2 regions of the Pseudoalteromonas sp. 23_GOM-1509m genome follow, and region 1 is predicted to be linked to the other one. Evidence: predicted binding sites of a transcription regulator. Region 1 holds the regulator's gene; the other holds the start of a gene.
The links. Region 1 encodes NrdR, which represses ribonucleotide reductase genes. Its sites were predicted from a motif close to AAACACNANATNTNGTGTTT; they were not measured.
Positions count from the first base shown of each region.

Region 2: nrdA (class 1a ribonucleoside-diphosphate reductase subunit alpha) is a predicted target of NrdR. The motif match lies at 2,464-2,483, and genes of this name have one in related genera.

Region 1 is NZ_JADO01000023.1:14,764-22,466, forward strand. Features, by position in the region: gene thiL (thiamine-phosphate kinase) at 1-472, opposite strand, end outside; gene nusB (transcription antitermination factor NusB) at 557-970, opposite strand; gene ribH (6,7-dimethyl-8-ribityllumazine synthase) at 986-1,450, opposite strand; gene ribBA (bifunctional 3,4-dihydroxy-2-butanone-4-phosphate synthase/GTP cyclohydrolase II) at 1,544-2,656, opposite strand; gene N523_RS0109725 (riboflavin synthase) at 2,685-3,338, opposite strand; gene ribD (bifunctional diaminohydroxyphosphoribosylaminopyrimidine deaminase/5-amino-6-(5-phosphoribosylamino)uracil reductase RibD) at 3,363-4,490, opposite strand; gene nrdR (transcriptional regulator NrdR) at 4,493-4,942, opposite strand; gene glyA (serine hydroxymethyltransferase) at 5,050-6,306, opposite strand; gene thrC (threonine synthase) at 6,575-7,703, opposite strand, start outside.
Region 2 is NZ_KI912432.1:513,285-520,987, reverse strand. Features, by position in the region: gene nrdA (class 1a ribonucleoside-diphosphate reductase subunit alpha) at 59-2,341, opposite strand; gene N523_RS0112975 (HAD family hydrolase) at 3,406-4,086, opposite strand; gene ubiG (bifunctional 2-polyprenyl-6-hydroxyphenol methylase/3-demethylubiquinol 3-O-methyltransferase UbiG) at 4,086-4,796, opposite strand; gene gyrA (DNA topoisomerase (ATP-hydrolyzing) subunit A) at 4,975-7,674, shown strand.

The DNA.
Region 1 (7,703 bases):
GTCCGGTTACAAAAATCCAGTCGCCCACTTTTGCGCCACTTCGACGCAGTGCTTTACCTTCAGGAACCGTGCCTTTTGCACAAATAGTAATACTGAGTGGCCCTTGAGTCGTATCGCCACCAATAATTTGTACATTAAAGTACTCAGCAATTTCATGCATGCCGTCAGTCAGCTCTGCAATCCATTGTGGATCGATACTTGGCAACGTGAGTGCAACCGATACCCATGTAGGCTCTGCACCCATGGCAGCTAAATCACTTAAATTTACTGCCAGAGCTCGATGCCCTAATGCGCGAGGAGAGATATCATGAAAAAAATGCACCCCAGCAACTAAGGTATCTGTTGTTACAGCAAGCTGACAGTTTGCTGGTACTGTGACAAGCGCACAGTCATCTCCAATCCCTAAATTAACATCGCGACGAGTGATACCGCGACCTTTAAAGTAGTGATTAATTAATTCAAATTCCTTCATACACAAAAAAGCCGACCTATGCCGGCTCTCCTTTTTAACGGTTATTTATAACAACTCACTGAAATTAATATGCAGCTTAAGTTGTTATGACTTGCGTAACTGTTTTACAGCTTTATCAAGTACACCGTTTACAAATTTATGGCTATCTTCAGCGCCAAACATTTTCGCTAATTCAATGCTTTCATTGATAGCCACTTTGTAAGGAACATCTTCACGAAATTTAAGCTCGTAGCTGCTTAAACGTAAGATTGCACGTTCAACTTCGTCTAATTCATCAAATGGACGAGTTAAATGAGGCGATACAGCTTCGTCTAGTTGCTTATGATTTACGGCAACTCCACGCGCTAAATCTTTAAAATATTCAACATCAATTTTAGTCACATCGTTTTCGATCAACATTTGTTGTTCGATATCGGCAATTGCATTGCCGCTTAATTGCCATGAATACACGGCTTGAAGTGCTAAGATACGTGCTTTACGTCTTGCTGCTGGTTTCACAAAAATTCCTTAAACTTAAATTTTATCTAACACATTAACCATTTCAAGCGCACCTAAAGCAGCTTCGCCGCCTTTGTTACCCATTTTGGTACCTGCGCGCTCAATTGCTTGCTCAATGCTTTCAGTGGTTAATACGCCAAATGCAACCGGGATATCATACTCAAGCGATACTTGTGCAAGCCCTTTATTTGACTCGCCAGCGACGAGATCAAAGTGAGGCGTGCCCCCTCTGATCACTACACCTAAGGCGATAATTGCATCATATTCTTTTTTTGCTGCAACGCGTTTCGCTGCTAAAGGTAATTCAACCGCACCGGGTACGTAAATCACGGTAATATCGTCTTCTGATACTCCACCAGTACGTTTTAGCTCATCAACAGCACCTGCAAGCAAGCTACTACCAATAAAGTCATTAAAACGAGAAATGACAATGGCAAACTTTTTGCCTGGAGCGTATTTATTACCTTCAATAATTTTCATTTGATAACCCTAAAAATAAGTTTAAGCGATTTCGGTTGCGCAAAAATTGATGCGCATTATACCACATAAATAAAATAATAACCTAGCGCGTAATTATTGTGGCTCTACGTAGTCAACCACTTCTAAATGGAACCCTGATAATGCATGGTATTTTTTAGGTAAACTCATCAAACGCATTTTTTGAATACCTAAATCAGCCAGAATTTGCGAACCCACACCTACGGTGCGCGAAGTACCTTGAAATTTACGTGGCGTCACATTTTCACCCGCATCAGCTGCGGCAAATGCTTTCACTGTGGCTTCTAACTCTTCAGTGCTTTCTTGCTTACCTAAAATAACTAAGGCGCCATTATGCTCAGCAATATAAGCCATTGCTTGCGATAAACCCCAACTACGGTCAGCATTGCGATCAGAGAGTAAAATATCGTTAAAGGTACTTTGTAAATGCACACGTACTAAGGTCGGTTCTTGTTGTTTTATTTCACCTTTAAGCAATGCATAGTGTAACTGCCCATCAATGGTGTCTTTGTAAGTCACTAAGTCAAACTCACCATGTTCAGTTGGCAATTTACATTTTGCAACTTGCTCAATTGTGGTTTCGTTTAGGTTGCGGTACTCGATTAAATCAGCAATGGTGCCAATTTTAATATCATGTTGCTTAGCAAATACTTCTAAATCAGGACGACGCGCCATGGTGCCATCTTCATTTAGGATTTCTACAATTACTGATGATGGCTCAAGCCCTGCTAAACGCGCTAAGTCACACCCTGCTTCTGTATGCCCTGCACGTGTTAACACGCCGCCTGGTTGCGCCATAATAGGAAAAATATGACCTGGTTGTACAATATCGCTTGGCACAGCGCCTTTCGCGATGGCAGCTTGAACAGTGCGGGCACGATCCGCTGCAGAAATACCTGTGGTAACCCCTTTTGATGCTTCAATAGACATAGTAAAGTTAGTTGAGAATGCAGCACCATTATTTTTTACCATTAATGGTAAATCAAGCTGCGAGCAACGCTCTTGAGTCATGGTTAAACAAATTAGTCCACGGCCATGAGTCGCCATAAAGTTAATGGCTTCTGCACTAATGTGTTCAGCAGCAATAATTAAATCGCCTTCATTTTCTCTGTCTTCATCATCCATTAAAATAACCATTTTACCGGCTTTAATGTCATCAATTATTTCTTGTGCGCTGTTTAAATTCATAAGTTGCTCGTATAAGTTGTCAATGTCGTTATTTTATAAAGCCCGCTTTAGCGAGTAAGCTCATCGAAATATCTGAACCCGTAGGTTGTTCAGCCCCTCTAACTAGGCGCTCTAAATAACGTGCTATTTGGTCGACCTCTAAATTCACTTTGGTACCGACTTGAAAATCAGCTATGGTCGTTTGCCCGCTGGTGTGGGGCACAATCGTCAGTTTAAATTTATTACCTTCAACTGCATTAACCGTCAGGCTAATACCATCAATACAAACCGACCCTTTGTAAGGAATGTATTTCATTAAATTTTCATCGGTGGCTAACCAATATTCTGTTGCTCGCGCATTGGCATTAATTGCTGTGATAGTGGCAATGCCATCTACATGGCCAGACACTAAATGACCACCGAGGCGCGAAACAGGTTGCATCGCCTTTTCTAGATTAACGGTTTGCCCTAATGCGTAATGTGCAAACCCTGTTAAGCTAATCGTTTCATTTGATAAGTCAGCACTAAAGCCGTCAATATGCTTATCAACAACCGTCAGGCAGACACCATTGGTTGCAATACTGTCACCTAACTTAACATCACTCATATCAAGGTTTTTACTTTGGATACGAATAGCTAAATCACCTTGTTTTTTTTGTAATAACGCAATTTTACCTGTCGCTTCAACTATTCCAGTAAACATAGTGCTACTCTTTATATAAAATGATTAATGAGCTTTTTTTAGTGCTGTGATACGTAAATCATCACCGATTGGCACACACTCATTAAAAGTTAAATTAATGGTATTTTGCATACTCATTAACTCTGGGAAATTTAGTAAACTTTTAGCATCGCTGCCCATTAATTTAGGAGCAATGTAAAAAACAAACTCATCAATTAAATCAAGTTCTGTCATTTTACCGGCCAGTGTCGCTCCGGCCTCTAGCCACACATTATTAAACTGCAATTGGGCAAGCGTGTGTAACACGGCCAGTAAATCTACTTTATTATTATTTTCAGGTACTTCAATCTGTTTAACAAAATGAGGCCACTGATGCGATTTATCAACCTTGGTGGTAAATATTATCACCTCACTTTGAATTGAAAATAAGGCAAGATCAGGGGTAAGTCTGTTTTGTGAGTCAATAACAACGCGAACCGGTTGGCGCAGTGGTAAATCAGTTGGTAAAGAATACGGTAACTCTTCTGGGCGCACATTTAATTTTGCATCATCCATTAATACCGTATCGGCACCGGTTAAAATTGCACAGTTTTGTGCTCGGTATAGTTGCACATCTTGGCGCGCTGCGGGGCCAGTTATCCATTTACTTTGCCCGTTTTTAAGCGCCGTTTTACCATCTATACTTGCGGCCATTTTGCAAGTCACAAAGGGTAACCCCTGCTCCATGCGCTTAAAAAACCCAAAGTTTAATGCGCGAGCTTGCGCTTCAAGTAATCCGTGAGCAACTTCTATACCAGCATCCGCTAAAATTTTCAGACCTTTGCCTGCAACTTGCGGGTTGCTGTCAACCATTGCGGCAATCACTTTTTTAACACCGGCTGCTTTTAGCCCTTCAGCACATGGCGGTGTTCGACCATAATGACTGCAAGGCTCAAGTGTTACATAAGCGGTTGCGCCTTTGGCATTTTCACCAGCCATAGCCAGTGCGTTTACCTCTGCATGACCTTGACCCGCTAACTGATGAAACCCTTCACCTATTATTTTATTATTTTTTACGAGTACGCAGCCAACATTAGGATTAGGGGTGGTGGTAAAGCGCCCTTTTTTTGCCAGTTCAATAGCGCGAGCCATGTAGCGTTTATCATCCTCTGAAAACGAACTTTGCATGGTCATTACTACTCTCCTAAGCGGGCTATTTCTTCACCAAATTCGCGTATATCTTCAAACGAGCGATACACAGAGGCAAATCTTACATAGGCCACTTTATCTAACTTTTTAAGCGCTTCCATAATGCACTCACCCACCAAATGGCTAGACACCTCGCGTTCACCAGTGGCACGTAACTGCGACTTAATAATATTAACCACTTCATCAACTTGCTCAGTGCTTACGGGGCGTTTTTCGAGGGCGCGAGTTAAGCCATTTAGTAACTTATCTTCATTAAACGGTTCGCGGCTGCCATCTTGCTTGATGACCCGTGGCATCACTAATTCAGCCCCTTCAAAGGTGGTAAATCGTTCGTGGCATTCATTACATTCACGACGTCTACGTACTTGGTGTCCCCCGCCGACAAGGCGAGAATCAATAACTTTAGTATCTTTGGCGGTGCAAAATGGGCAATGCATAACTGTGTGTTTCCGTTTTAAAAACAAAAAATGGCCGCTATTATAGCGGCCATTATCATAACAAAAATGTGTGCAGTTGTGATCTAAATTACTATTTTACTCTTGGATTAAGCGTAAACAGGTAATTTTGCACAAATTGCTTTCACTTTTTCTTTTACTTGCGCTTGTACTGACTCATCTTCGATGTTGTCTAGTACGTCACAGATCCAGCCCGCTAACTCTTTTGACTCTGCTTCTTTAAAGCCACGACGAGTGATTGCTGGTGAACCAATACGCAAACCAGAAGTAACAAATGGTGAACGTGGATCGTTCGGTACCGAGTTTTTATTAACAGTGATGTTCGCATTACCTAGGGCAGCATCTGCATCTTTACCTGTGATATCTTTATCGATTAAATCAAGTAAGAATAAGTGGTTGTCAGTTTTACCCGATACTACTTTGTAGCCGCGCTCTTGTAATACCGCAACCATTGCTTGTGCATTTTTAACAACTTGTGCTTGGTATGTTTTAAACTCAGGTTGAAGTGCTTCTTTAAATGCAACCGCTTTAGCAGCAATAACATGACATAAAGGACCACCTTGGCCACCTGGGAAAACAGCGCTGTTTAGCTTTTTGTAGATTTCTTCATCGCCACACGCAGAGATGATTAAACCACCGCGAGGACCCGCTAATGTTTTGTGTGTTGTGGTTGTTACAACGTGAGCAAATGGTACTGGGCTTGGGTAAACACCCGCAGCAATTAAACCTGCAACGTGCGCCATATCAACAAATAAGTAAGCACCTACTTTGTCTGCAATTTCACGGAACTTAGCCCAATCAACAATACCTGAGTAAGCAGAAAAACCAGCAATGATCATTTTTGGTTTGTGCTCAAGTGCTAACGCTTCAACTTGTGCGTAATCAATTTCGCCAGTTTCTTCGTTAAGGCCATACTGAATTGCGTTGTATGTTTTACCTGAGAAGTTAACGTGTGAGCCGTGTGTTAAATGACCACCGTGCGCTAGGCTCATGCCTAATACAGTATCAAGTGGGTTTAAAAGAGCTTGGAAAACAGCGGCATTCGCTTGTGAACCGGCATGAGGTTGCACGTTTGCGTAATCTGTACCAAATAATTCATTTGCGCGGTCAATAGCAAGTTGCTCAACCACGTCTACGTGCTCACAGCCACCGTAGTAACGTTTGCCCGGGTAACCTTCAGCGTATTTGTTAGTCAGCTGAGAACCCTGCGCTTCAAGTACGCGTGGGCTACAGTAGTTTTCAGATGCAATTAACTCAATATGCTCTTCCTGACGTGATGTTTCTTTGCTCATCGCGTCAAATAACTCTGGATCAAAGTCCGAAATATTCATGCTACGTTCTAACATTGGGGTCTCCTGGGCAACGTGTATGGGTATTTTTTAGAGGCTTTATTGTACGCTTAAAACGACGTTTTGCCTACGCTCTTAAGTTGAGGATATTTAAACAGGGATTGAAACTATTTCACAGCATTTTGATGATGATATTTTTTTATAAACTAATAACAATTTTAAATGAATTCTATTTACTACATTTATATAGCTTATGCCTTATGTCTAAAGCGATGCATAAACAAACAAAAAAAGCGGCCTAAGCCGCTTTTATTATCTGCCTTTTTTAGGCAAGCTTTTTAAACAACTCTGTACGCAAAATATCATAATCGTTGTGCATATCAGTGGCTAAACACGGTTTTGCTAATGCATCAGCTAACGGCTTTGGCATATCTAATTCAACATTAAGGATATCCTCAACGCTGTCTTTAAATTTGGCCGGATGCGCAGTCGCTAAAAAAATCCCCACAGCATCTGCCGCCTTATTTTCTACAAGACCTTGGTAAGCAATTGCGGTGTGAGGCTCTGCAATATAGCCAAGCTGTTGAATTTTTTTCATCACTGTTTGTGTTTGCTGCTCATCAACACTCACCGAATAAAAGTTATCATAACTAAACCAGTTATTATCTAACATTGATTGCACACGTGGCCAGTTATTAGGTTTACTCACATCCATTGCATTTGAAAGCGATTCAATTGTCGCATTAGGCGTCCAATTTTTATCAAGCATAAAGCGCGGTACTGTGTCGTTTTGGTTTGTAGTCGCACTTAGTTTACCAACTGGCATACCAATAACAGCGCCAATCATAGCCGCACACACATTACCAAAGTTACCACTCGGTACTGAAATATGCGCTGTAGCACGCTTTTCTTTTGGCAGCTGTGCAATGGCTTCAAAGTAATAACACACCTGCGCGACTAAACGGCTAATATTAATTGAATTTGCTGAGTTTAAACCTAACTTCGATTTTAGCTCTTCATCTAAAAATGATTTTTTAACCAACTCTTGGCAATCATCAAAACTACCCTCAATCGCATAACAGTGAATGTTGTCACCAAGCGTTGTAAATAACTTTTGCTGCGCTAATGAAATTTTACCTTTAGGGTATAAAATAACGACATCAATATTTGGTTTGTTATAAAAAGCATGCGCTACGGCAGCCCCGGTATCACCCGATGTTGCAGTTAAAATAGTGACTTTTTCACCTTGATTAAATTGCGCCAAGCACTCGGCCATAAAACGGCCACCAAAATCTTTAAATGCTAGTGTTGGGCCGTGAAATAACTCTAAGCAATAGGTATTATCTTCAACTTCCACCAGCTTAACCGGAAAGTTAAACGCATTCTTAACCATCTGGGCAACAGTATCACTTGGTAGCTCGTCACCAATAAGGTGCGATAAAATTTTGCCGCTG
Region 2 (7,703 bases), on a different contig from region 1:
AACTATCACTAAAACTATCAGGACAAAGCGGGCAAGGCGCCCGCTTTAAGTTTAACTATTAAATTTTACACGCGCCGCCTGCACAATCGTCATCTTCCACTTCTGGAGCGTCTTCTTGTGCATCTGATGCGCCATCACGGGTGTTATGGTAGTACAGCGTTTTAACACCTAGCTTGTAGGCACCAAGTAAGTCTTTTAATAAGACTTTCATAGGTACTCTACCGCCTTCGTATTTATTTGGATCATAATTAGTATTTGCTGAAATCGTTTGGTCGATAAATTTCTGCATTATTCCTACTAATTGTAAGTAACCATCGTTTGATGGGATATCCCACAGTAACTCATAGCTATCTTTAAGGCGTTCGTACTCAGGGACAACTTGCTTTAAAATACCGTCTTTACTTGCTTTAACACTAATATGGCCACGCGGTGGCTCAATGCCGTTGGTTGCATTAGATATTTGCGATGATGTTTCTGAGGGCATTAATGCGCTCAGTGTTGAGTTACGCATACCGTGCTCTTTAATGCTGGCACGTAACGCGTCCCAATCAAGATGAAGTGGTTCATCACAAATTTTATCTAAATCACGCTTGTACGTATCCGTTGGCATAATACCTTGTGAGTACGTTGTTTCGTTAAATTTAGGACAGGCACCACGTTCTTTTGCCAGCTCATTAGACGCTTTCATTAGGTAGTACTGAATTGCTTCAAATGTTCTGTGCGTAAGCGCATTTGCGCTGCCATCTGAATAACGCTTACCGTTTTTAGCTAGGTAGTATGCGTAGTTAATAACGCCTATGCCTAGCGTACGACGTCCCATAGTTGCATTTTTAGCTGCAGGTACTGGGTAGTCTTGGAAATCAAGTAGGTTATCAAGTGCGCGTACTGCAAGCTCAGCTAACTCTTCTAGTTCATCTAAAGACTCAATGGCACCTAAGTTAAACGCAGATAATGTACAAAGTGCAATTTCACCTTCTTCATCATTCACGTTGCTAAGAGGCTTAGTCGGTAAGGCAATTTCTAAACATAAGTTAGATTGACGGATTGGAGCCACTTTTGAGATAAACGGACTGTGTGTATTACAGTGGTCAACGTTTTGTAAGTAAATACGACCCGTGCTAGCACGTTCTTGAGCAAACATAGAGAACAGCTCAATTGCTTTAATTCGTTTTTTACGAATTGACTCGTCTTGCTCATATTTTACATATAGCGTGTCAAACTCGTCTTGGTCTTCAAAAAATGCATCGTAAAGGCCAGGCACGTCAGAGGGGCTGAATAACGTAATGTAATCGTCTTTAATTAAACGTGAGTACATGAGTTTATTAAACTGTACGCCGTAATCTAAGTGACGTACGCGGTTATCATCAACACCACGGTTGTTTTTAAGTACTAATAAGTTTTCAACTTCTAAATGCCAAAGCGGGTAGAAAAGGGTTGCTGCGCCACCACGTACACCGCCTTGCGAACAGCTTTTAACCGCTGTTTGAAAGTGCTTATAAAACGGAATACAGCCAGTGTGATACGCTTCACCGTTACGAATAGGGCTACCTAGTGCACGAATACGACCTGCATTAATACCAATACCAGCACGTTGAGAAACGTATTTAACAATTGCTGATGATGTAGCGTTAATTGAGTCTAAGCTATCGCCACACTCAATAAGTACACATGAGCTAAACTGACGCGTTGGCGTACGTACACCCGACATAATTGGCGTAGGTAAAGAAATTTTAAATAATGAAACCGCATCATAAAAACGTTTGATGTAATCAATACGTGTATCACGAGGGTAATCAGAGAATAAGCTTGCAGCCACTAAGATATATAAAAACTGCGCGCTTTCGTAAATTTCACCCGTTACACGGTTTTGAACTAGGTATTTACCTTCAAGCTGTTTTACTGCTGCGTAGCTAAAGTTAAGATCGCGAGAATGATCTAAGTACGCATCTAGCTCATCTAATTCTTGCTCTGTGTAATCAACAAGTAAATGTGCATCGTAGCGTTTTTGTTCAACCATGTTAGTAACGTGGTCAAAAAGACGCGGTGGCTCAAACTGGCCATAGGCTTTTTTACGTAAATGGAATACAGCTAAACGAGCAGCAAGATACTGATAATCAGGTGATTCTTTTGAGATCTGATCCGCAGCGGCTTTAATAATCGTTTCGTGGATGTCTTTAGTACGAATACCGTCATAAAATTGAATATGCGATTTAAGTTCAACTTGTGAAACCGAAACGTTATTTAAACCTTCGGCGGCCCATTCAATAACGCGATGGATCTTATCAAGATCGAGTGGCTCTTTACGACCGTCACGTTTGCTTACAGATAACTGTTGGTTCATAGCTTTGCCTGTATTCCTTGGGAATTAAATATTTTTGACCAATGCGTGCACCTAAAAAAGCGCAGTGCCTATTCGTTTATTGTTATTTTCACCGGTTTGGTGAATTTAATTGAATAACATTTAGCCACAATATCTGGTGTTGTTCAAATTAGAGATCACAAGATAGTGTGGTCTGGGATCTTTTGCAAGGGACAGAAACCGCTCTCATTGTGGATAACGTTGGGATAACGCAATTGTGTTAGTAGGCATTAACCTTTGATCATCTGGCGGTTCAACTAAGGAAAGATTAAATTTACGCTTTTTAAAAATAAATTTTGTCTGCTTTTTTTATCATCAAGCTTTGCGTAAAAACTAACACAATCACAATATGTAGTGTTTATTAATTAACATGACACTATATGTGGTTTAGTTTGATTGTTGGCACTAGCTGTTTAGTCAAACTGATATGATTAAGATAAGACCCTTATCCCGAACAAACTGGCACTGAGATGTAAAATCTAAAAATGGGCTATTAACTAGCCCATGTAAATTTAGATTATAAATAAACCACTCAACGTTATAATAACTTTAGAAACAATCATTATTACATTGTCTGAAATCTCTATAGAAATATTGACCTTCAATTTTAGTCATCCTATATTTTATCCTATCACTTGCCGATATTATCAGAATAAGATACGCTCAACTTTCCAAACTTGGACGCTTTCCTAATATTTTAGCAAGTGTCTTTACTAGCATCATATTCAAGTCTTGAGTATGATGCTAGTCCCTCCACCTAGTTGAAATATCTATTCCATCAAAGTGTTAATAGAAAGCTTAATGTGGTAAGAATTCTTTTGCAAGGCACAGAAACCGCTCTCATTGTGGATAACGTTGGGATAACGCAATTGTGTTAGTAGGCATTAACCTTTGATCATTCGGTTAAGTTGAAATTTGTAAAAACCAACTAAGGAAAGATTAAATTTACGCTTTTTAAAAATAAATTTTGTCTGCTTTTTTATCATCAAGCTTTGCGTAAAAACTAACACAATCACAATATGTAGTGTTTATTAATTAACATGACACTATATGTGGTTAAATGCATCTATGGGACTGTGCCAATTAAAATCCGCATTCCAAGCCAATGCCTTGTCAACACTCGGTACATATCCCCATAGTGCGGTTGCGGTGTGCATATTGGCTGCTTTACCTGCTTGAATGTCACGCTGCGCATCACCTATATATAAGCAACGCGAAGGATCTACACTCATTTGCTCAGCGCAATACAGTAAAGGAAGGGGTGAGGGTTTGGATTGCGCTAAAGTATCGCCGCTCACCACAATACGTGCATTTTTTAATGCAGGAATCGCCTTGACTAAAGGATCAGTTAAAAATCCGGGCTTATTAGTCATAATTCCCCAGGGTATTGCTTTGTTATCAAGTGCGATTAGTAATTGCTCTATTCCTACAAAACATCGGGTATGGGTGGCAATATTGGCAGCGTATTGCGTAACTAGCGCTTGTAAAAGTTGCTCTTGCGGTTGTTGCGCCCAGCTTTCTTTAAAACCAGCAGCCAATAAAGCGGCAGCACCATTTGAAGCTGCGGGTCGATATATATCACGACTCACCTCAGGATGCTGATGATTACGCAGCACGGTGTTTAGTGCTGCTCCTAAATCATCGGCGGTATCGAGTAAAGTGCCATCTAAGTCAAACAGCAATGCTTGATATTCCATTGGGGCAATGGGGGTTTGAGAGCTTGCCATTACGCTAACTTCTCAAAATGCAGCATATAATTTACGCTTACATCATCATTCATTGTGTATTGCTTAGAAAGCGGGTTGTAACTTAAACCAGCACTGGCACGTACTTTTAAGCCAGCTTGCTCTGCCCATGCAATTAATTGTGCAGGTTTAATAAATTTTTTATGGTCGTGCGTACCTTCGGGGACCATTTTTAACAGTTTTTCTGCCCCGACAATAGCGTATAAGTAAGCTTTTGGGGTTTTATTAAGAGTAGAGAAAAAAACATCAGCCCCCGGTTTTGCCAATTTAGCCACCGCATGAATAATAGATGCAGGGTCGGGGACGTGCTCTAACATTTCCATACAAGTGATCACATCAAAGCGCTCAGGGTGCTCATCTGCAAACTGCTCTGCAGGTACTTTTATATACTCAACGGGGACACTTGTTTCTAAGCTGTGTAACTTGGCGACAGTTAAAGGCTCTTGCCCCATATCGATGCCTGTTACGTTTGCGCCCATTCGCGCCATGCTGTGACTTAAAATGCCACCACCACATCCTACATCGAGGGTTTCTTTATCAAATAATCCTTTGGTTTTGTCTGCGATGAAATCTAATCGTAATGGATTAATTTCGTGAAGCGGCTTAAATTCGCCTTCTAAATCCCACCAACGTTCTGCGATGGCTTCAAACTTTGCTATTTCTGCGTTATCTACATTTTGATGTTCGGTCATAAAATACTTCCTCGTCAATCTGAGGCCATTATATAGGCCTAAATTGATAAATCGCAAAGTTTTGCGCCTGTAAATTAAAATTAATTGTGATAGCATGGTTACTTAGAAATAATAACAAACACTCTTAATACCTAATACTGGGTTGTTAAGAGCTGATACTGAAGGAATGTGATATCAAATGACTGATCTCGCCAATGAAATTCTGCCAGTCAATATTGAAGACGAGTTAAAAAACTCCTACTTAGATTACGCCATGAGTGTAATTGTAGGACGTGCATTACCAGACGTACGTGACGGTTTAAAACCTGTTCACCGCCGCGTTTTGTTTGCAATGAACGAGCTTAGTAATGACTGGAACAAGCCTTACAAAAAATCGGCCCGTGTGGTCGGTGACGTAATCGGTAAATACCACCCACACGGCGACAGTGCAGTTTATGACACCATCGTACGTATGGCTCAGCCATTCTCACTGCGTTACATGCTAGTAGATGGTCAGGGTAACTTTGGTTCGGTTGATGGTGATTCAGCAGCGGCAATGCGTTATACAGAAGTACGTATGGCAAAAATGTCGCACGAATTATTAGCCGATCTTGAAAAAGAAACGGTTGATTTTGTGCCTAACTACGATGGCACAGAGCAAATTCCTGATGTGTTACCCACTAAAATACCTAACCTGTTAGTCAATGGTTCATCGGGTATTGCGGTTGGTATGGCAACAAATATTCCGCCACATAACTTAACAGAAGTCGTGAATGGCTGTTTAGCGCTTATTCAAAACCCTGAATTGACCATTACTGAGTTAATGGATTACATTCCTGGGCCTGATTTCCCAACTGCGGCGATTATTAACGGTAAAAAAGGCATTGAACAAGCTTATCAAACCGGTCGTGGTAAAGTGTACATGCGTGCGCGTGCTGACATCGAAACCGATGAAAAGACGGGTCGCGAAACCATTATTGTTCATGAAATCCCTTACCAAGTTAACAAAGCACGTTTGATTGAAAAAATCGCCGAGCTAGTTAAAGATAAAAAAATTGAAGGGATCAGCGCATTACGTGATGAATCAGATAAAGACGGTATGCGTATCGTTATCGAGATCAAACGTGGTGACGTAGGTGAAGTTATTTTAAACAACCTTTATTCACAAACTCAGTTACAAACTGTGTTTGGTATGAATATGGTTGCGTTAATTAATAACCAACCTAAGTGTTTCAACTTAAAAGAAATGCTTGAAGAATTTATTATTCACCGTCGTGAAGTTGTTACCCGTCGTACGGTATTTGATTTACGCAAAGCCCGCGACCGTGCGCACACGCTAGAAGGTTTAGCGATTGCACTGGCTAACATTGACCCAATTATCGAACTTATTCGTAAGTCGCCAACACCTGCTGAAGCAAAAGTTGCATTAACAGCGCGTCCATGGGAATTAGGTAATGTTAAAGCCATGCTTGATAAAGCAGGCGAAGACAACGTGGCACGCCCAGATTGGTTAGCAAGCGAGCTTGGTATTCGTGATGGTCAGTACTATATTTCTGAGCAACAAGCTCAAGCAATATTAGACTTACGTTTACACAAACTTACTGGTCTTGAACACGAAAAAATTCTTACCGAATATCAATCATTACTTGAGTTGATTGCCGAGTTATTATTCATTTTGGCAAATCCAGAGCGTTTAATGGAAGTTATTCGTGATGAGCTCGTTGAAATTAAAGAGCAATATGGTGATGAGCGCCGCACTGAAATAAATGCTGCAGCACACGATATAAGCCTTGAAGATTTAATCAACGAAGAAAACGTAGTTGTTACGCTTTCACATGAAGGGTACGTTAAGTATCAAGCATTAACTGATTACGAAGCGCAGCGTCGTGGTGGTAAAGGTAAATCAGCAACTAAGATGAAAGATGAAGATTTCATTGAACGTTTATTGGTTGCCAATACGCACGATACTATTCTTTGTTTCTCTACAGCGGGTCGTTTATATTGGCTTAAAGTATACCAGTTGCCACTTGCCAGTCGTGCAGCGCGCGGTAAGCCAATTGTTAACTTATTACCACTTGAAGCAGATGAACGTATTACTGCAATCCTGCCAGTACGCGATTATGAAGATGATAAGTACATCTTTATGGCGACAGCATTTGGTACTGTTAAGAAAACGCCATTAACGGCATACAGTCGTCAACGTGCAAGCGGAATTATTGCGGTTAACTTAAACGAAGGTGATAGTTTAATCGGTGTTGATATTACCGATGGCAGCAACGAAATTATGTTGTTCACTGATGCGGGTAAAGTTGTTCGCTTTAAAGAGGCTGAAGAAACAGCTGTTGTTGATGAAAATGGTAACCCTGTTCTTGATGAAGAAGGTAAGCCTGAAATCCGTTTCAAAGGCGTACGTCCTATGGGCCGTACTGCAACGGGTGTTCGTGGTATTAAGATGCCAGACGATCAGCGTGTTGTATCACTTATTGTACCAAAGAATGATGGTGCAATATTAACAGTGACAGAAAATGGTTACGGCAAGCGTACTCAACTTGAAGATTACCCATCTAAGAGTCGTGCAACACAAGGTGTTGTATCAATCAAAGTGAGTGAGCGTAACGGTGCTGTTGTTGGTGCTGTACAGGTTGATGACAACGACGAAATAATGATTATTTCGAATCGTGGTACCTTAGTACGTACTCGCGTTAATGAAGTTTCTACGGTTGGACGTAACACCCAAGGTGTTATTTTGATCAGAACTATTGACGAAGAGCAAGTAGTTGGTTTACAACGTATAGAAGAGATTGAAGTGACTGAAAGTGACTTGGTTGATATCGAAGACGTTGAAACAGTAGATACAGTTATTGATGAAGTGGCGGATGACAATCCTCCTTCAGAATAATTAGATTGAAAAAAGCGGCCTTGGCCGCT